2 regions of the Pseudomonas sp. SDO52101_S400 genome follow, and region 2 is predicted to be linked to the other one. Evidence: riboswitches for the same ligand, from Rfam matches in the RefSeq annotation. Region 2 holds a riboswitch; the other holds the start of a gene.
What was found. A riboswitch is a leader RNA that binds a small molecule or an ion and turns the genes downstream of it on or off. The one in region 2 is predicted to bind cobalamin.
Positions count from the first base shown of each region.

Region 1: another riboswitch for cobalamin. It lies ahead of cobO (cob(I)yrinic acid a,c-diamide adenosyltransferase); the one in region 2 lies ahead of cobW (cobalamin biosynthesis protein CobW).

Region 1 covers NZ_JBSVWF010000030.1:3,617-8,607, reverse strand. Annotated here, with positions in the region: gene ACW9HX_RS16305 (C40 family peptidase) at 1-138, shown strand, start outside; gene ACW9HX_RS16300 (PQQ-dependent sugar dehydrogenase) at 208-1,521, opposite strand; gene ACW9HX_RS16295 (hypothetical protein) at 1,588-2,172, opposite strand; cobalamin riboswitch at 2,339-2,564, shown strand; gene cobO (cob(I)yrinic acid a,c-diamide adenosyltransferase) at 2,646-3,257, shown strand; gene ACW9HX_RS16285 (cobyrinate a,c-diamide synthase) at 3,254-4,549, shown strand; gene bluB (5,6-dimethylbenzimidazole synthase) at 4,546-4,991, shown strand, end outside.
Region 2 covers NZ_JBSVWF010000016.1:1,601-6,591, forward strand. Annotated here, with positions in the region: gene ACW9HX_RS10260 (CbtA family protein) at 1-391, opposite strand, end outside; gene ACW9HX_RS10265 (CbtB domain-containing protein) at 403-600, opposite strand; cobalamin riboswitch at 723-941, opposite strand; cobalamin riboswitch at 1,822-2,031, shown strand; gene cobW (cobalamin biosynthesis protein CobW) at 2,131-3,204, shown strand; gene cobN (cobaltochelatase subunit CobN) at 3,208-4,991, shown strand, end outside.

The sequences.
Region 1 (4,991 bases), on a different contig from region 2:
GGGGAAGGGCGCTTCGTTCACGCCCCGGCCACCGGTGGCACGGTGAAGCTGGACAGCCTGTCGAAAGCGTATTGGCAGAAGGCCTACCTGAGTGCCAAGCGTGTGCTGCAGCCGGAGCATCTGGCGCATAACCCCTAGTCATTCGAAGCAATAAAAAACCTGTGGGAGCACATTGGCTCCCACAGGTTTTTTTGTTTCAGGGCCGGGCTACTTGGCGGCTGACACTCGCCACACCTTGTTCCCCACATCATCTGCCACCAGCAGCCCGCCTTGCTGGTCGATCACCACGCCGACCGGGCGACCCAAAGCGTTCTCGTCCTTGTCGAGGAAACCGGTCAGCACATCGACTGGCGTTCCGCTCGGTTTGCCGGCGTCAAACGGGACGAAGATCACCTTGTAGCCACTGTGCGGCTTGCGGTTCCACGAGCCGTGCTGGCCGATGAATGCGCCTTCCTTGAATTGCGCCGGCAGTGTGTTGCCCTCGGCGAAGGTCAGGCCCAGTGAAGCGGTGTGCGGGCCGACCGCGTAGTCGGGAGCGATGGCCTTGGCCACCATCTCTGGCCGCTGTGGTTCTACGCGCACATCGATGTGCTGGCCGTAATAGCTGAATGGCCAGCCATAGAAGCCGCCGTCCTTGACCGAGGTGATGTAGTCCGGCACCAGGTCGCTGCCGATCTCGTCCCGCTCGTTCACCGCTGTCCACAGCGCGCCGCTTTTGGGTTCCCAGGCCAGACCGTTGGGATTGCGAATGCCGGAGGCGAAGATCCGGTGATTGCCGGTGGCGCGGTCCACTTCCCAGATTTCCGCGCGACCTTCTTCCTGATCCAGGCCGTTTTCGCCGACGTTGCTGTTAGAGCCGACTGTGACGTACAGCTTGCTGCCGTCCTTGCTGGCAATGACGTTCTTGGTCCAGTGATGGTTGAGCGGGCCACCCGGCAGATCCACGACCTTGATCGGCTGGCTTTTGATCTCGGTTGCGCCGGGTTCGTAGTGGAAGCGCAGCAAGCGGTCGGTGTCGGCGACGTACAGATCGTTGCCGACCAGGGTCATGCCGAACGGAGAATTCAGATTTTGCAGAAACACCGTGCGGGTTTCCGCCACGCCGTCGTGATCGGTATCGCGCAACAGGGTAATGCGGTTCGGGCTGGGAACCCCGGCGCCGGCGCGCCCCATGACTTTTTTCATCACCCAGCCGCGTATGCCCTTGCCGTCGTCCGGTTTTGGCGGGGCATTGGTTTCCGCCACCAGCACATCGCCGTTGGGCAGCACGTAGAGCCAGCGTGGGTGATCGAGATTTTCGGCAAACGCCGCCACTTGAGTACCTGCCGCTGGCGTCGGTTTCGCGCCGGCCGGCCAGCCGATCGCCGGGGCGATGTTCACCGTCGGAATCAGGGTCTTGTTTGGTTCGGGCAGTTTGGGGGACGGGCCGGTGCCGTCCGAGACTTGCAGGCTGGAGGATTCACCACAGGCGGTGAGCCCTCCGGCGAGTGCGATGACGAAAACGAGGTGGGGCTTGCGCATTACTGATCTTCCCTATGAATGCATTCCTAATCATAGAGAAGTGCGCGAGCCCGATGGTTCAACCGCTCAGCCGCGCGCCTCCTTGAACAACACGGCAATACCGGGATGGTAGTTGCCGGCTTCGCTGCGCAATTTGCGGTAGGCGTAAGGGAAGTACCAGGCCACGGCGCAGGTGTGTTCCTTTTGCAGGTCGTCGACCATGTCCTGCAGTTCTTCCGGGCTGGCGCTGTGCTGGGCTTTTTGTGGTGCGACGAACAGGCAGCCGAGTTTGAGATCGCTGGCGTAGCTGATGCGCTTGGCGTCGCTGGTGATATCGGCCAGGGCCTGGGTCAGATTCAGGCTGTTGACGCGCGGCCAGCGCTGCGTCGCCTGAATATAAGCGCGATCTTCGGGGCCGGCCAGGAACAGGTCGGCACGTGCATTGCGCTCGCCTTCCTCGTTCTGCTTGCGTGTGGCGGTATCGCGCAGGGTGACCAGTTCGGCCATCCATGCGGCGGCTGACAGAAGGCCGAGGTTGGCTTTTTCGTCGTGCCAGTAAGGCGTGTCGTTGTCGCCGCGCACGGCGTTGTAACGGTCGATACAGTCAAACCAGCGTTCCAGCACCGGGCGCAGGAATTCCAGCCGCGGATTGCTGATGATCGTGCCTTGCATGGTGCTCTCCCTTGTTATTGTGATGTGCTCTCTGCATTCAAAAAGCATGGCTCTTTGATATCACTGCTGACAGTGTGGCACAAGATTGGCGTCAGATAATTGATCGACGGCAGTTATTCGCTTTCAGGGGGCCTCTTCATTTGACGCTCCACCCCCAACCCTCTAACCTTCGCGGCTTGTTTCAGGTGCTCTGTGACCGCTGTCGACAGAGTGAAACAGGGAAGCCGGTGAGGATGGTCTTCACGCGAAGAGCCATCACGATCCCGGCGCTGCCCCCGCAACGGTAAATGAGTAAAAGCTGCGTTCGATGCCACTGCTGCAAAGCGGGAAGGCGCGCAGCCAGGCCTGGGCCGCTCATGAGCCCGGAGACCGGCCTGATCCATCCAGCGGCATCACGGTGGGCGATGCCAGGCTTGTTGCCGTCTATTCTTGTGCCTGCCCGCCGTTATCCAGCCTCAACGGAGAGCTCCCCCATGACTGATTCCCCCGAGCGCGACGAGCGCCACCTGGCGCGCATGCAGCGCAAAAAAGCCGTGATCGACGAGCGCATCGCCAATTCGCCAGACGAATGCGGCCTGGTGCTGGTGTTGACCGGCAATGGCAAAGGCAAAAGCAGCTCGGCGTTCGGCATGCTCGCCCGCGCGATGGGGCACGGCATGCAGTGCGGCGTGGTGCAGTTCATCAAGGGTCGCAACAGCACCGGGGAGGAACTGTTCTTCCGCCGTTTCCCCGAGCAGGTACGTTTTCATGTGATGGGCGAGGGCTTCACTTGGGAAACCCAGGATCGCCAGCGCGACATCGCCGCCGCCGAGGCTGCATGGGAAGTCTCCCGCGAACTGTTGCGTGACCCGACGATCGGCCTGGTGGTGCTCGATGAGCTGAACATTGCGCTCAAGCACGGTTACTTGGATCTGGATCAGGTACTCAGCGATCTGCAGGCCCGTCCGCCAATGCAGCACGTGATCGTCACCGGTCGCGCCGCGAAGCCGGAAATGATCGAGATGGGCGACACCGTCACCGAAATGGGCATGATCAAGCACGCCTTCCAGGCTGGTATCAAAGCGCAGAAAGGCGTCGAACTTTGAATCAACCACGTCACTGCCCGGCGGTACTGATCGCCGCGCCGGCCTCTGGTCAGGGCAAGACCACCGTTACTGCCGCACTGGCCCGTCTGCACCGCAATCAGGGGCGCAAGGTCCGCGTTTTCAAGTGCGGCCCGGACTTTCTCGACCCGATGATCCTCGAGCGCGCCAGCGGTGCGCCGGTCTATCAACTGGACATGTGGATGGTCGGCGAGCAGGAAAGTCGTCGATTGCTGTGGGAAGCCGCCGCCGAAGCGGATCTGATCCTGATAGAAGGTGTGATGGGCTTGTTCGACGGCACGCCATCAAGTGCCGATCTGGCGCGGCATTTCGGCGTGCCGGTGCTTGGCGTGATCGACGGCACGGCCATGGCCCAGACATTCGGCGCCTTGGCGCTGGGCCTGGCGCGCTATCAGCCGGACCTGCCGTTCGCCGGCGTGCTGGCCAACCGCGTCGGCACCGTGCGCCATGCGCAGTTGCTGGAAGGCAGTCTTACCGAAGGCCTGCGCTGGTACGGCGCGTTGTCCCGGGAAACCGGGATCGAACTGCCAAGCCGTCATCTCGGCCTGGTGCAGGCCAGCGAACTGAATGATCTCGACCTGCGTCTCGACGCCGCCGCCGAAGCGCTGGCCAGCACCTGCGAGGTAGCGCTGCCACCGGCCGTCGAATTCGCCGCGCCTGAAATCGTCAAGACCGAAAGACTGCTCGAAGGCGTACGAATTGCCGTCGCCCGTGACGAAGCCTTCGCTTTCACCTATGGCGCCAGTCTCGACCTGTTGCGGGCGATGGGCGCGGAGTTGCGTTTCTTCTCGCCGATCCGCGACACGCAATTGCCCGACGCCGACAGCGTTTACCTGCCCGGCGGTTATCCGGAATTGCACCACGTTGCCTTGTCGCAGAACGCAGACATGCTCAAAGCGATTCGCGCGCATCACGCCGCCGGCAAACCGCTGCTCGCCGAATGTGGCGGCATGTTGTATCTGCTCGACTCGCTGACCGATGTCGAAGGCACTCGCGCCGAACTGGTCGGTTTGCTCAAGGGTGATGCGGTGATGCAAAAGCGTCTGGCTGCGCTGGCTCTGCAATCGGTCGAACTGCCGGAAGGCTTGCTGCGCGGCCACACTTATCACCATTCCCTGACCACCACCGAACTGACGCCGATTGCCCGTGGCCACAGCCCCAATGGCGGGCGCGGTGCGGAAGCGGTGTATCGGCAAGGGCGGATGACTGCCTCATACGTGCACTTTTATTTTCCGTCGAATCCGTCGGCGATTGCCGCACTGTTGGTGCCATGACCGACAACGCATTCACTGAAACCGAGCGCGAAGCGGTCTATCGCGCTATCGCCGAACGTCGCGACATGCGCCACTTCAGCGGCGGCACGGTCGAGCCTGAATTGCTTCGCCGATTGCTTGAAGCCGCACATCAGGCACCGAGCGTCGGCCTGATGCAGCCATGGCGCTTCATCCGCATCAGCGATCGCGCCTTGCGTGGCCAGATCCAGAACCTTGTTGAAGAAGAACGCGTACGCACCGCCGAAGCCCTCGGCGAGCGCAGCGACGAGTTCATGAAGCTTAAGGTCGAAGGCATCAACGACTGCGCCGAAGTGCTGGTCGCCGCTTTGATGGATGATCGCGAGCGACATATTTTCGGTCGCCGCACGCTGCCGGAAATGGACATGGCCTCATTGTCCTGCGCGATCCAGAACCTGTGGCTGGCCGCGCGCGCCGAAGGCCT
Region 2 (4,991 bases):
CCGGCAGTTCAGGCGGCAAGCCCAGTGTCGGCGCGAGGACGAAAGTCGCATAACCGGCCAGCCCCCAGAGCAGGCCTTGCGAGGTCTTGGTCGGTGCACGCAGGGTGTAGAGGCCGGCCAGCATCAAGGCGAAACCCACGGCAACCACCAGATTGCCGCCGGTGGTGGACACCACGCGCTGCCAGCCGTTTTCCGGCTCCCAGGCTTCGGCATCGTGGGTGTGGGCGGCGGTGCCGGCGGCGTGCTCGTGGACTTCGGCGACTGGCTCGGCTTTCTCGAAGGTTTCAGCCTGAAGAATCAGCGGCGAAACCCAGAAGCTTTGCAGCAAGGTCAGGAACAGGGCGGCCAGAAGGCCGGTGAAACCTGCGGTCTGCGCTATACGCTTGATCATGTCGTCAGGTCTCAGTGGCACGGGAACGCGGCGCTGTGGCGGGTATCGTGCGCGGCGTTGTGAACCGCTTCGATGTGCGAGAAACCGGCGAAATAGACCAGGCTTGCACCCAGGATCGATGCGAAGATCGCAGCGGTCAGACGTTGGCTCAGGGTGGTGGTGCTGGAGATTTTGTCCGTGTTGCTGCCGGTGCTGCTGATGATCGACATGGCGCTTCCCTCTGGAGTGTCAGCGGGTGAATGGAGCGCATGAAAACCCCTGCGGGTCGGGCGCGCAGAGGTTAGAACAGCGCCCGCCCACCGCGGGTTTGTTATGTTCAGTGACGCAAGGTGCGCACTGTGTGTTGCGGGCCGGTCTCCGGGCTCACGAGGGGTGGCTGTCTGCCGACCTGCAAGCGTCACCTTCCCATGCCGGGGCACAGTGGATCTGACGCTTCGCTCGCTTACCGTTGCGGGGGCAGCACCGGACTGACATGGCTTTAGAGTAAAGCACATGATTCACCGGTTTCCCGTTTCACCCTGTGAAGGGCACCCGTAACAAGTTGTGTAGGAGACCATGAGGGGGGGATTTGAGTCAATTGGGATTGGGGGCAGATCCGTTGCTGCGGTTATGGCTGCTTAGGGTTCCGCCCTTACGGCGGGTCACTTTTTCCAAACGCCGAAAAAGTAACCAAAAAGGCTTTACCCTGACGTACGGCCCTCGCTGTGGCTCGGGTTCCTTCGCTCCGGGATTGATCCGGGGGCATCGCCTACGGTTTGCTTCGCTGCACCTCCTCTCGATGCATGCGGCTGCGCCGCACGGTCGCTGCGCTCCCACCCCCGGATCAATCCCTCCACTCAGCCTGCCGACGGGCCTTGAGATCAAAAGCTTTACTCGAGCTAACGCTCATCGTGTTGAGTGGGGAGGAGCGGGGCGTGTTCGGCTTTGGTTTTGTGGTGGGTTTACCCCTCACCCCCAGCCCTCTCCCCAAGGAGAGGGAGCCGATTGGTGTGCTTTTCAAAGCCTGAGTTCAACACGGTATCGCACGTCGGCGTATCTCTCCCAAACAACTCGGTCAGTCCCCTCTCCCTCTGGGAGAGGGCTAGGGTGAGGGGCTCTTGATGGGGCTTTTGATTTTTTGCTCCTTCGGCAGGCCGAGCGGAGGTGTCCATCAGGGGGTAGGCGCGCAGCGCCGTGCGGCGAAGCCGCATACATCGAGAGGAGGTGCAGCGAAGCAAACCGTAGGCGATGCCCCCTGATGGACACCGTAGCGAGGGAACACTGAGCCTCAGCGAAGTGCCGTACGCCGGGGCAAAAGCCTTTTGCTTACTTTTCGGCGTTTGGAAAAGTGAGTCGCTGTAAGAGCGAAACCGCCAGCGGCAGCACCCGAAGCAACGGATATGCTCTCGTTCCCAAACTCCACGAACCATTGACCCATCCCCACACCCTGCGTAGCCTTGCGCTTTCGAGGTTCTTCGGCCCACGCCGAAGCTAAGAAGGGAACGCGGTCCAAGCCGCGGCTGCCCCCGCAACTGTGAACGGTGCTGTTCGCTGCCACGCCACTGCCAACTCAATCCAGAGCCAGCGGGAAGGCGCAGCGAATACCGGGCCAAGGCCCGAACACCGTCAGCCAGGAGACCTGCCTCGTCACAGATTCTCACTTTCAACCGGGCGGGGTGATCCGGTGGCGAACTCTCCAGGCACGCACCCGTGTTGCCGGTCTCGTCCCGTATGCCCGCCACCTTGCCAAAGGGCATCCGATGAAAACACTGGCCAAACTTCCTGTCACCATCGTCACCGGTTTCCTCGGCTCGGGTAAAACCACCTTGCTGCGGCACATGCTCGACAACGCTCAGGGCCGTCGTATCGCGGTGATCGTCAACGAGTTTGGCGAGCTGGGCATCGACGGTGAAATCCTCAAGCAGTGCACCATCGGCTGCACCGAAGAAGAAGCCACTGGCCGCGTCTACGAACTGGCCAACGGCTGCCTGTGCTGCACCGTTCAGGAAGAGTTCTTCCCGGTGATGCGCGAACTGGTGGCCCGTCGCGGTGACCTCGACCACATCCTGATCGAAACCTCGGGTCTGGCCCTGCCAAAACCGCTGGTTCAAGCCTTCCAGTGGCCGGAAATTCGCAGCGCCTGCACCGTTGACGCGGTCATCACCGTGGTCGACAGCCCGGCCGTGGCCGCCGGCACTTTCGCCGCGTTCCCGGATCAGGTCGACGCCCAGCGCAAACTCGACCCGAACCTGGACCACGAATCGCCACTGCACGAACTGTTCGCCGACCAACTGGCCAGCGCCGACCTGGTGATCCTCAACAAGGCCGATCAGACCAGCCTTGAAGATCTCGCTCGCGTACGCCTGGAAGTCGCTGAAGAGCTGCCGCCAGCGGTGAAGATCATCGAAGCCAGCAACGGTCGCCTGCCGCTGGACGTGCTGATCGGTCTCGGTGCCGGCTCCGAAGAACACATCGACAGCCGCCACAGCCATCACGATCACCACCACGGTGAAGGCGATGACGATCATGACGACCACGATCACGATGCTTTCGACTCAATCTCCATCGAACTGCCACAGGCCGACGAAAGCCTGCTGCTCGACGCACTGACGCAACTGGTGGTCCAGCACGGCATTCTGCGGGTCAAAGGCTTCGCGGCGATCCCGAACAAGCCGATGCGCCTGCTGATCCAGGGCGTGGGTACGCGTTTCGACAAGCACTTCGACCGTCAGTGGGGTGCCGATGAGGCACGCGTGACGCGCCTGGTGTTGATCGGCCAGGAACTGGACGCGGCCAAGCTCGAAGCGCAACTGCGCGCCGCGCTCAGCGTTTAAGCCATGCATCTGCTCAGGACCCAGCCCGGCGGTTTCGTGTCGGATGACAACATTGCCGACCTTGGACAAACCCCCGCCGAGCTGGTGATCCTGTGCAGCGGCGACTCCAGCCTCGCGCTGCTCGCCGAGGCGGCTCAGCAGTTGCCCGAGGATTACCCGAGCGTGCGGCTGGCCAACCCGATGCAGGTGCAGAACCATGCGTCGGTCGACCTGTACGTCGATGAAGTGCTGCGTCATGCCAAGGTCATTCTGATTTCGCTGCACGGAGGCATCGCTTATTGGCGTTATGGCGTCGAGCGGCTGGTCGAGTTGTCCGAGCGTGGCGTGCAGGTGATTCTGGTGCCGGGCGATGATCGTCCCGACCCGGAACTCAGCGACTTGAGCACCGTTGTCGCCGAGGATCGTGACCGGCTCTGGCAGTTTTTGCGTCAGGGCGGCATGGGCAACGCGCTGGATTTCTTCCGCTGTCTGGCCAATCGCTGGCTGGCGCGGGATTACGTGTGGGGCGAGCCGCAAACGCTGCCGCGCACGGCGATTTACCACCCGAATAAAAACACCGCCGCACTGAGTGACTGGCAAGCCGATTGGCTGGCCGGTCAACCGGTGGCGGCGGTGCTGTTTTATCGCTCGCATTTGCAAGCGGCCAACACGGCGTTTATCGACGTGTTCTGCCAACGGTTGCAGGCTGCAGGACTCAATCCGCTGCCGGTCGCCGTGGCCAGTCTGAAAGAGCCCGGCTGTCTGTCGGTGGTCGAGGACTGGTTGGATGAGGTCGAGGCCTCGGTGATTTTGAACACCACCGGTTTTGCTCAATCCAGTCCGGAAGCGCCGCATCTGCGGCCATTCCGTCGCAACATTCCAGTGATCCAGGCGATCTGCGCCCAGGACAACGAACCCGGCTGGCGCGAGAGCGAGCAGGGCCTCGGCCCTCGGGATCTGGCGATGCACATTGCGCTGCCGGAGCTGGACGGTCGGATCATCAGCCGGCCGATCAGCTTCAAGGATCTGGCCTGGCGCAGCGAGCGCAGTCAGTCCGATGTCGTGTGTTATCGGGCGCAGCCTGAGCGCATGGATTTCGTCGCCGAACTGGCGCGGCGCTGGGTTGATCTGGCGCGGGTGCCGAACGCTGAAAAGCGTATCGCCCTGATCCTCGCCAACTACCCGACCCGGGACGGGCGCATCGGCAACGGCGTCGGCCTCGACACACCGGCCGCTGCGCTGAATATCCTGCGGGCGTTGCAGGCCGAGGGTTATCCGTTGCCGGCCGAACTGCCGGGCAGCGGCACCGAACTGATCCGGCAACTGCTCGGTGGGGTCAGCAACGACCTCGACACCCTCGATCAGCGCCCGTGCCAGCAAAGCCTGGCGATGAACGATTACCTTGCGATGTTCAACGCACTGCCCGAAGCCAATCGCGCGGCGGTGCTGGATCGCTGGGGTTCGCCGCAAAATGATCCGATGTGCCGAGACGGGCGAATGATGATCGCCGGCCTGCGGTTTGGCCTGACCTTTGTCGGTATTCAGCCGGCGCGGGGATATCAGGTTGATCCGAGCGCGGTGTATCACGACCCGGATCTGGTACCGCCGCACGCGTACCTCGCGTTCTATTTCTGGCTGCGCCAGACCTACGGCGCCCACGGCGTGATCCACGTCGGCAAGCACGGCAACCTCGAATGGCTGCCCGGCAAAGGTGTGGGCCTGTCGGAGAACTGCTGGCCGGATGCACTGCTCGGACCGCTGCCGAACATCTACCCGTTCATCGTCAACGATCCGGGCGAGGGCGCACA